DNA from 2 places in the Pseudoalteromonas nanhaiensis genome. Region 2 is predicted to be linked to the other one. Evidence: predicted binding sites of a transcription regulator. Region 2 holds the regulator's gene; the other holds the start of a gene.
What was found. Region 2 encodes MetJ, which represses methionine synthesis genes. Its sites were predicted from a motif close to TAGACGTCTAGACGTCTA; they were not measured.

Region 1: metA (homoserine O-acetyltransferase MetA) is a predicted target of MetJ. The motif match lies at 4,525-4,542, and genes of this name have one in related genera.

The regions. Positions count from the first base shown of each region.
Region 1 covers NZ_JBPNYQ010000011.1:69,299-74,726, forward strand. The annotation lists gene metH (methionine synthase) at 1-2,446, opposite strand, end outside; gene ACSFVZ_RS11375 (homocysteine S-methyltransferase family protein) at 2,456-3,523, opposite strand; gene metA (homoserine O-acetyltransferase MetA) at 3,513-4,460, opposite strand; gene ettA (energy-dependent translational throttle protein EttA) at 4,707-5,428, shown strand, end outside.
Region 2 covers NZ_JBPNYQ010000001.1:85,328-90,755, forward strand. The annotation lists gene ACSFVZ_RS00340 (malic enzyme-like NAD(P)-binding protein) at 382-1,623, shown strand; gene metJ (met regulon transcriptional regulator MetJ) at 1,711-2,031, opposite strand; gene metB (cystathionine gamma-synthase) at 2,298-3,557, shown strand; gene metL (bifunctional aspartate kinase/homoserine dehydrogenase II) at 3,562-5,428, shown strand, end outside.

The DNA.
Region 1 (5,428 bases), on a different contig from region 2:
TGGTTAGCTTCATGCCAATACGCTGTTCGGTATCAAGTAACTGCCAGATTTTCTTCTTCTCGGTATGCTCAGGACAAGCAGGATAACCTGGCGCTGGGCGAATACCTTGGTAGTTTTCACGAATAAGTTCATCATTCGATAGATTTTCATCTACCGCATAGCCCCAATATTCTTTACGCACTTGTTCATGCAAATATTCAGCAAACGCTTCTGCTAAACGGTCAGCAACGGCTTTAACCATGATCTTATTGTAATCATCTTGCTTGGCATCGAAGGCATCGGCAAGGTCATCCTCTTCAAGACCACCAGTTACCGCAAACGCACCAAAGTAATCAGGGGTGCCTTTTGGCGCGATATAATCGGCTAAGCAGTAGTTAGCAAAGTCGGTTTTTTCAGTTTGCTGACGTAAATGACACGATGTAGTTAAAAGCGTTGTACGCGACTCATCGGTGTAAATCTCAATGTCATCCCCTACTCGGTTTGCTGGGAATAAACCAATTACACCAAGAGGTTGTAGCGCACCTGATTGCTCAAGTTCATCAAGCATTGCATTGGCATCAGCAAATAAGCTTTTAGCTTGTTCGCCAACAATTTCATCTTCAAGAATACGTGGGTACTTACCTGCAATTGACCACGTCATGAAATAAGGTGTCCAGTCGATGTACTGTCTTAACGTCGCAATCGAAACATCTTTAAACTCTGTGACACCTAGCTTTTTCGGCACAGGTGGTGTGTAGTTGTCCCAATCAAGTTTTACAGCGTTGTCGCGAGCACGCTGTAAAGTAACGGGTTTTGAGCGCGGCTTTTTACGTGCTTGTTGTTCACGTACTTTTTCATACTCAGTCTTGGTTTTCTCTAAAAATGCTGGCTTTAACTCTTTTGACAGTAAATTAGAAACCACACCCACAGCACGGCTGGCGTTATTTACGTAAACCACACCTTTATCATACTGAGGTTCAATTTTAACCGCGGTATGCGCTTTTGACGTTGTTGCACCACCAATCAAAAGCGGTAATTCAAAACCACGACGGGTCATTTCTTTCGCAACATGCACCATTTCATCAAGCGATGGGGTAATCAGCCCTGATAAACCAATAATGTCGGCTTTTTCGTCAATGGCGGTTTGCAAGATTTTCTCTGCCGGCACCATCACACCAAGGTCGATAACCTCGTAGTTATTACACTGCAGTACAACGCCTACGATATTTTTACCAATGTCGTGTACGTCGCCCTTAACGGTTGCCATAACCACTTTACCGTTGGTTGCGCCCTCTTCTTTTTCGGCTTCAATGAAAGGATCAAGATAGGCAACGGCGCGTTTCATTACACGAGCAGATTTAACAACCTGAGGTAAGAACATTTTACCTGCACCGAATAAGTCACCTACTACGTTCATGCCGTCCATCAGCGGGCCTTCAATCACTTCGATAGGCTTAGCTTTGCTCTTACGGCACTCTTCAGTATCTTCGTCAATATACTCGGTAATGCCTTTTACTAACGCATGTTCAAGGCGCTTTTCAACAGGCCAAGTACGCCACTCTAAATCTTCTACTTTCTCTGCTTGCGCCATACCTGAGTATTTTGGTGCAAGTTCAACAAGTCGCTCACCAGCACCTGGGTCGGTATTGAGGATCACATCTTCTACAGCTTTTCGCAGCTCTTCGGGGATATCATCGTAAACCGCTAATTGGCCAGCATTTACAATGCCCATATCCATACCCGCTTTAATCGCGTGGTATAAAAACACTGAGTGAATAGCTTCACGCACTGGGTTGTTGCCGCGGAACGAGAACGACACATTCGATACACCACCCGACACTTTACAATGCGGTAAGCCTTGCTTGATTCGACGTGTACCTTCGATAAACTCAACAGCGTAGTTATCGTGCTCTTCAATGCCCGTTGCGACAGCAAAAATGTTCGGGTCAAAAATAATGTCTTCTGGTGGAAAGCCAATATCATCAACGAGTATTTTGTAGCTTCGCTGACAAATCTCGAACTTACGATCAGCAGTTTCAGCTTGCCCTTTTTCATCAAACGCCATTACAACCGCAGCAGCGCCAAAGCGCTTAATTAGTTTAGCTTGGCGGATGAATGGCTCTTCACCTTCTTTTAGTGAAATTGAGTTAACAATGGCTTTGCCTTGAATACACTTTAAGCCTGCTTCAATCACATCCCATTTCGATGAGTCGACCATGATAGGTACTTTTGAGATATCAGGCTCTGAGGCAATTAAGTTTAAAAATTTTACCATCGCCGCTTTTGAGTCCAACATGGCTTCATCCATGTTGATATCAATCACTTGCGCGCCATTTTCTACTTGTTCACGGGCAACATCGAGAGCGGTCTCGTAATCTTCTTCCATGATCAAGCGCTTAAACTTAGCCGAGCCAGTTACATTGGTACGCTCACCGACGTTAGTAAATACAGCAATTTGGTCAGTCATGTCGGTTTCCTAGTTTAAGTTGCACGCTTCAAGGCCCGATAAGCGCATACGCACTTCAAGCTCTGGCAGTTGGCGAGGCTTAACACCACTCAGGCCTTTCGCAAACGCCTTAATATGAGCCGGTGTGGTGCCACAACAACCACCTACAATGTTAATAAAGCCAGATTTGCCCCAATCGATAATTTCTTTAGCCATTTCAGGGGCTTCTAAATCATATTCACCAAATTCGTTCGGTAAACCTGCATTTGGATGCACCGAGGTAAAGGTTTCACAAACACGCGATAACTCTTCAACATACTGGCGCAGTAAGTCTGGGCCAAGGGCGCAGTTGAGGCCAATTGAGAGCGGTTTAATATGGCGAATAGAGTTATAAAATGCTTCGGTGGTTTGTCCTGATAAAGTACGACCAGAGGCATCGGTAATGGTGCCTGAGATCATCACAGGCAAACTACGACCAGCTTGCTCGAAAGCTTCTTCTACGGCAAACGAAGCGGCTTTTGCATTAAGCGTATCAAAGATGGTTTCAATCAAAATAAGGTCTGCGCCACCTTCCATCAGTGCCAGTGTCGACTCAACATACGCAGCCACCAGCTTATCAAAATTGATATTGCGATAACCAGGGTCATTTACATCTGGTGAAATAGAGCAGGTTTTTGACGTTGGCCCAAGCACACCCGCTACATAACGCGGTTTACTTGGATCTTTTGCTTCAAACTCATCACACACGCCGCGCGCAAGTTTCGCTGACTCGAGGTTGATTTCGCGACTAAGACTCGCCATATCATAATCTTCCATCGAAATAGTCGTGGCATTAAAGGTATTGGTTTCGATGATATCGGCACCGGCTTCTAAGTAAGCACGGTGAATATCAGCAATGATCTTTGGCTGAGTCAGGCTTAATAAGTCATTATTGCCTTTAATAAGTACATGCCAGTCTTTAAAGCGCTCACCGCGATAGTCTTGCTCTTCTAATTTATATTCTTGGATCATGGTGCCCATCGCGCCATCGAGGATTAAAATTCGCTGTTTCAGCGCCTCGGTCAATTGTTCGCGTTTATTCACTACATTACTCGGCATAGTTGTTAGTCCTTACGTCTTGGCTAACTAAGTTAATATCATACGGTGTAGTTTGGTACACATAATAGTTTAACCAATTCGAAAACAATAAAAAGGCATGACTTTGCCATGTTTTCGATGGTTCGTTATCTGGGTTATCATCTGGGAAATAATTTTCTGGTTTAGGTGCGTCTGCAGACTTCTCGCTATCACGCAGGTACTCTTCTTTTAAGGTATGCGCATCGTACTCTGGATGACCTGTAATATACACTTGGCTGCCAGACTTATTCTTAATTAAATAGGCACCAACTCGCTCAGAACCAGCTAACACCACCAAATCATCACAGGCAGTGATCTTATCAATATCAATATGACCATAGCGAGAGTGTGGCACTAAAAAGGTATCATCAAAGCCACGGGTGAGTGCTGCGTGGTCAAAATAGCTTTTGTGGGTAAATACACCACTTAACTTATTTGGTTTAAGTTCACGCTTAAGACCATAGTGGTGATAAAGCCCCGCATGGGCCGCCCAACACGAAAACAGCGTAGAGGTAACATGCTGCTCAGCCCAGTCTAAAATCACTTTAAGTTCATCCCAATAGACAACATCGTCATACTCTAAATGTGCAAGCGGCGCACCCGTGATGATCATGGCATCGTAGTTATTGTCTTTTACCTCAGAAAAATAACGATAAAACGTATCTAAGTGCTGCTCAGAGTTACTACTGCTGCGGTGGGTATCTAAGCGCAACAGCTCAACATTAACTTGTAGCGGTGAGTTAGCTAGTAAGCGAATAAACTGCACCTCGGTTTCTACTTTGTTTGGCATTAAGTTTAAGATGGCCAAACGCATTGGGCGAATCTCTTGCGTTTTCGCACGGCTTTTTGGCATTACAAACACGTTTTCCTGACGTAACTTTGCAATAGCTGGCAATTCATCTTTTACTGTAATGGGCATAGCGGGCTCCGAGCATACATATTAGAGTGCTAATTATGAACGGATAGTTAGAAATTTCAACCTCTAGATGTTTAGATGTCCAAATGAAGTGATATTTCTGAGTGGTCATTAATTAAAATGTATGACTCTTTGAGTAAATAACACCTTGATATTAAGCCTATCATAAACGCTGAATTCTGTATTTTGAGGTAGTTTGGGTATACAATACTTGCTGTTAATTTTTATTATAAATTGAAGGCTTCTTTCATGGTGTTACCAGACAAGTTTATATTCTCGATGAGTCGAGTATCTAAGGTTGTGCCACCTAAGCGCACTATCTTAAAAGATATTTCTTTACACTTTTTCCCAGGCGCAAAAATTGGTGTGCTAGGTCTAAACGGTGCAGGTAAATCGACGTTACTGCGCATTATGGCCGGTGTTGACCAAGACTTTGAAGGTGAAGCTCGCCCTCAACCAGGCACTAAAATCGGTTACTTACCGCAAGAACCGCAGCTAGACGAGAACAAAACAGTTCGCGAAACAGTAGAAGAAGCGGTAAGCGAAGTTAAAAATGCATTAAATCGCCTAGATGAAGTATACAACGAGTATGCAATGGACGGTGCAGACTTCGATGCGCTTGCTAAAGAGCAAGGTGAGCTTGAAGCTATCATCCAAGCACACGATGGTCACAATATTGATAACGTGTTAGAGCGTGCAGCTGATGCATTACGCCTACCACCTTGGGATGCAAAAATTGAACACCTTTCGGGTGGTGAGCGTCGCCGAGTTGCGATCTGCCGTTTACTACTTGAAAAACCAGATATGCTTATTCTTGACGAACCGACTAACCACTTAGACGCTGAGTCAGTTGCTTGGTTAGAACGCTTCTTACACGACTACGAAGGTACTGTGGTTGCTGTAACCCACGACCGTTACTTCTTAGATAACGTAGCAGGTTGGATTTTAGAGCTTGACCGTGGTGAAGGTAT
Region 2 (5,428 bases):
ACAAGGTTTCATTGCCTCAAAATAGACTACTTAATTAAGCGTATTGGTATCTAAAAGCTATTAAAAATAATAAATTTAAATAATTTCGTGAGTAAATGCTGTGAACTTCGTTGAAATGGCTGTTTTGGGCTAATTTCGGCTATTTGCAGTGTTCGTGCATATAAAATACAAAAACACGCGCTTAAAAGGCCATAAATAGGTTAATTTTTATGTTTGATTAATCGCAACTATGCACAGAAATTGTTGGGAAATCCTTTAAAATTAAGCGATATAGCTTATAACAGGATAGACCTGATAATACTTGGAATTTTTATACATTACAGGTATCGTACTGATGCAAGCTCTCTCACTTTTTAACTTTTTGCAGGATACTATCGCGTTATGTCAGATTTTCGTGAAAAAGCATTACATTACCACGCTCACCCCGTTCCAGGTAAAATTAGTGTTGAACTAACTAAGCCAGCCGAAACGGTTAACGATCTCGCTTTAGCTTATAGCCCAGGTGTGGCTGAACCAGTCCGCGAAATTGCTGCTGATCCAGCAAATGCCTATAAGTACACAGGTAAAGGTAACATGGTTGCGGTTATTTCAAACGGTACCGCAATTCTAGGATTAGGTAACTTAGGCCCGCTTGCATCAAAACCTGTAATGGAAGGTAAAGCGTTACTATTCAAACGTTTTGCTGGCCTTGATTCAATTGATATTGAAGTAAAACACCGCACAACAGAAGACTTCATTAATACGGTTGCTAACATCGCTGATACGTTTGGTGGTATCAATCTAGAAGATATTAAAGCGCCAGAGTGTTTTGAAATCGAAAAAGCGCTTATCGAGCGTTGCGATATTCCAGTTTTCCACGATGACCAACATGGCACTGCTATTGTTACCGCTGCTGGTATGCTTAATGCCCTTGAAGTACAAGGTAAAGACATCGAAGATGCAATTATCGTATGTTTAGGTGCCGGTGCAGCTGCAGTTGCTTGTATGGAGCTATTAATAAAATGTGGCGCACTGCGTGAGCACATCTATATGCTTGACCGTAAAGGTGTGATCCACACTCGTCGTGATGACTTAAATGAGTATAAGCAATTATTTGCTAACAATACTGATAAGCGTACATTACAAGACGTTATTGCTGATGCTGATGTGTTTGTAGGTGTATCTGGTCCTAATCTATTAACTGCCGATGATCTTAAACTGATGGCAGATAAGCCTGTGGTGTTTGCGTGTTCAAACCCAGATCCTGAGATTGCCCCAGAAGTTGCACACAGTGCACGTAACGATTTAATTATGGCAACGGGGCGTTCAGACTTCCCTAACCAAGTGAATAACGTGCTTTGTTTCCCGTTTATTTTCCGTGGTGCGCTAGATGTGCGAGCAACGGCAATTAATGATGAAATGAAAATTGCAGCTGTGCATGCTATTCGAAGCATTGCAAAAGAGCCTGTACCAAGCGAAGTATTAAAAGCGGCTGGCGTTGAGTCACTAGAGTTTGGTGCCGAGTACATCATTCCTAAGCCAATGGACCCGCGTTTATTACCTCGTATTGCTCGTGCTGTTGCTGAGGCGGCAGTAGAGTCAGGGGTTGCGCAAATTGAGATGCCAGAAGATTACATGCGTTAAACTTAATTAACGCTAATAAAAAAACTCAGCCTAAGCTGAGTTTTTTTATGCCTGTGGCTATCGGCGGTGATCCGATGGCCGAAATACTTACTCTGAATCAAGAACAGGGATATCTAACCCCATTTCTTGCATAATCTTTTTAACTTCTTCTGGCACCTTTTCAGGGTTGTCTTTACGAAGGTCATCGTCATTTGGTAATGGTTGACCTGTAAAAGCATGTAGGAAAGCTTCACACAATAACTCACTATTCGTCGCATGACGTAAGTTATTGATCTGACGACGTGTACGTTCATCAGTTAATACTTTTAATACATTAAGTGGGATCGATACGGTAATCTTTTTTACTTGTTCTGATTTTTTACCGTGTTCTGCATATGGGTGAATGTATTCACCGTTCCATTTAGCCATAAGTTATTTCGTTGCCTCGGTTGTCAGTTATTTACGCGAGATACCAATTCAAAATAGAACACTTCGTAAAGGTAATTAGTATTTCTCATCGCGCAAGATGCGGAAATTCTATCTCTTTAAAAAAGATAGTCAAATACTAGTTATTTAGCCATCTAGTAGTGTAAATGTATAAACTTCTATTGTGAGCTATAAATACTTTGACTTCTCATAGTCGATCATCTAACCTTTTAGACGTCTAAACATCCAATTTATGAATAGGTGATGAAATGAGTGAAAAAAATAAAGCGACGATAGCGGTTCGTCACGGCATCGAAGCCGATAAGCATCATGGTGCGGTTGTGCCACCTCTATACTTATCAACCACCTATTCATTTGCTGACTTTGATACTAAACGCCAGTATGACTATGGCCGCAGTGGTAATCCGAATCGCGATATCTTAGCTGAAACTTTAGCTGAGCTTGAAGGGGGTGCAAGAGGCATTATTACTGCAACAGGTATGTCTGCAGTGCATTTAGCAACTCAGCTGTTAAACAGTGATGACACACTGGTTATTCCACATGACTGTTATGGCGGTAGTTACCGTTTATTCACCTCGCTTGAAAAACGTGGCCTGTTAAAACTAAAAGTTTTGGATTTAACTAAAACTGAAAATCTCCAAGAAATTTTAGCGATTAAACCTAAGTTGATTTGGATTGAAACGCCAAGTAACCCAATCTTGCGTTTAACAGATATTAAAGTAATTACTAGTATTGCTAAGCAGTGTGGTGCTTTGGTTGCGGCTGACAACACCTTCTTATCACCTGCATTACAAAACCCCATTGAGTTTGGTGTTGATATTGTTGTGCACTCAACCACTAAATATATTAATGGTCACTCTGATGTAGTGGGCGGTGCAGTGATTGCTGCAACGCAAGAGCTAGGCGATGAGCTTGCTTGGTGGGCGAATAACATTGGTATTACTGGTGCACCATTTGATAGCTACTTAACCCTTCGTGGTTTACGTACTTTAAATGTACGTTTGAAGCAGCACCAAGAAAATGCCTTTGCAATTGCTGAGTATTTAGAAAACTCACCTTATGTAAGCCAAGTTTATTATCCAGGCCTTTCTTCACACCCACAGCATGAGCTTGCTAAAGCACAGCAACGCGGTTTTGGTGGCATGGTGAGCTTTGATATTAAAGGCGACATTAACGATGCCGCAGCGTTTTTAACAAGCCTTAAAGACTTTAGCCTTGCTGAGTCGCTTGGTGGGGTAGAGAGCTTGATTTGTCACCCTGCAACGATGACACACGCAGGTATGGAGCCTAAAGCCCGTCTTGAAGCTGGTGTCGGTGATACCCTTATTCGTATTTCTGTAGGCATTGAAGACGTAAAAGACCTTATTGCCGATTTAGACCGTGTTTTTAATTTAGTAAAACCAGGTCAAGGCCAGCAAGTTACAAAAGCTGAAGTTAAGCAAACACAGCAAGATACACAACAAAACGCGTCATTTAAGTTAACGCCAGCACATACGGCATTGTGGTAGAAAAATGGTAAATATTGTTCATAAATTTGGTGGCTCAAGCTTAAGCTCGGCAGAACGCTATCATGCGGTGGCTAACATTGTTTTAGCGAATACGGAGCAGGGCGATTGCGTAGTTGTATCGGCATCGGGTAAAACAACCGATACTTTAGTAAAGCTTTGGCAAAGTTACCAGCAGCAAGATAGCCAAGCTGTTAGCGATATTCTACTGCTTATTGATAATAATCAACGTGCGCTTATTGAGCAGTTACTTACAGGCCAAAATAAACAACAGGCGTTGGCACAGTTAAAAGATGAACTTGCTGTATTAAACGAATTAATTAGTCAGCAACAGTTACTTGAAGCACCTTTACTTGCACATGGTGAAGTGTGGTCGGCGCGCTTATTGGCGGCTTACTTAAATCAGTTGGGTATTGCTGCACAAGATGTTGATGCAAGGCAGCTATTTACTTTAAATGATGGTCAGCTTTTACATCAAAAAAACCAGCAGCAATGCAGCGATACTATTAGCAAATCACATATCAACGTAGTAACGGGCTTTATTGCCGCAGATTGCCAAGGTAATACGGTTACTTTAGGCCGTAATGGCAGTGATTACAGCGCCACATTACTGGCCAGTTATACTTTTGCTAAACAAGTGTCTATTTGGACAGACACACAAGGGGTATTTAGCACTGACCCTCGTAAGGTTAAAAATGCGGTTAAATACGCCAAGGTATGTCGTGAGCAAGCAAACTTATTAGCGCGCTTAGGCAACCCAGTACTGCATGCAAAGACGTTATCGCCGTTAAAAGACTCAGAAATCAAACTCGTAGTTAGAAGTAGTTTTGATTGCGATGCCACGCCAACCGAAGTGGTAAAAGAAGGCTATAGCAAAGCAAAACGTTTTATTACTACCTTAGATAACATCGATTTATTACGCGTTGATAAACTAAGTAGTGGTGAAGTAGGTGAGCTAAGCCAATTAATTCAACACAGCTTGCATCACTTTGTTAAAGAAGGTGATACCTACTTGTTAGTGCCTGGTCAAAGTACTCATCAGATTGTCAGCCATTTAGCGGGTCGCGCCAATATTGTAGAGTCTAATTTAAGCGGTTGTGCGGTAGTTGCACCGACTGCTGATATCGGTGCTCTTGCAGAGCAAGCAACAGCGCTTTTAAAAGAGCAGAGCATTCATCCTCGTTTTGTACAGCAAGACGATAACTATGTGTTGATCTTAAATGATCAAGCAATTGATAGTGATGTTTTAACTCTTCTACATGACAAGTTGGTAAACAAAGGCCAAGAGCTGGCCATTATAGTTGCTGGCCTTGGTAATGTGGGTGAAGTGTTCTTATCGCAACTTCAAGCTCAGTTTGCTCGTTTATCTGCCCATTATAAAGTAAAGGTGGTTGCTCTTCTTCGCTCTAAGCAAATGCTATTTAGTGCCAGTGGTTTAAATACTGAAACATGGCAAGAGCAGTGGCACAATGAAGCGCAAAGCTACGACAAAGCTGAATTATTAGCGCGTATCAATGAGCTTGATTATGAGCATAAAGTGATAATTGATATCACAGCGAGTGAGGCTTTTAGTCAGTTGTATCCTGATTTTGTAGAGCTTAACTGTCATCTGATCAGTGCAAATAAATATGCGGGTACCGCTGCAAACGATTGGTATCAAGCACTGCGTAGTCAATTAGCTGAGCGAAATCTGTTATGGCGTTATAACACCAGTGTTGGCGCAGGTTTACCGATTAACTTTGCTTTGGCTGATTTACAAAATAGTGGTGACAGCATTAACCGTATTGAAGGGGTATTCTCGGGTACTTTATCGTGGTTATGTAGCAGTTATGATGGCAAGGTGCCGTTTTCTGATTTAGTGCTACAAGCACAGC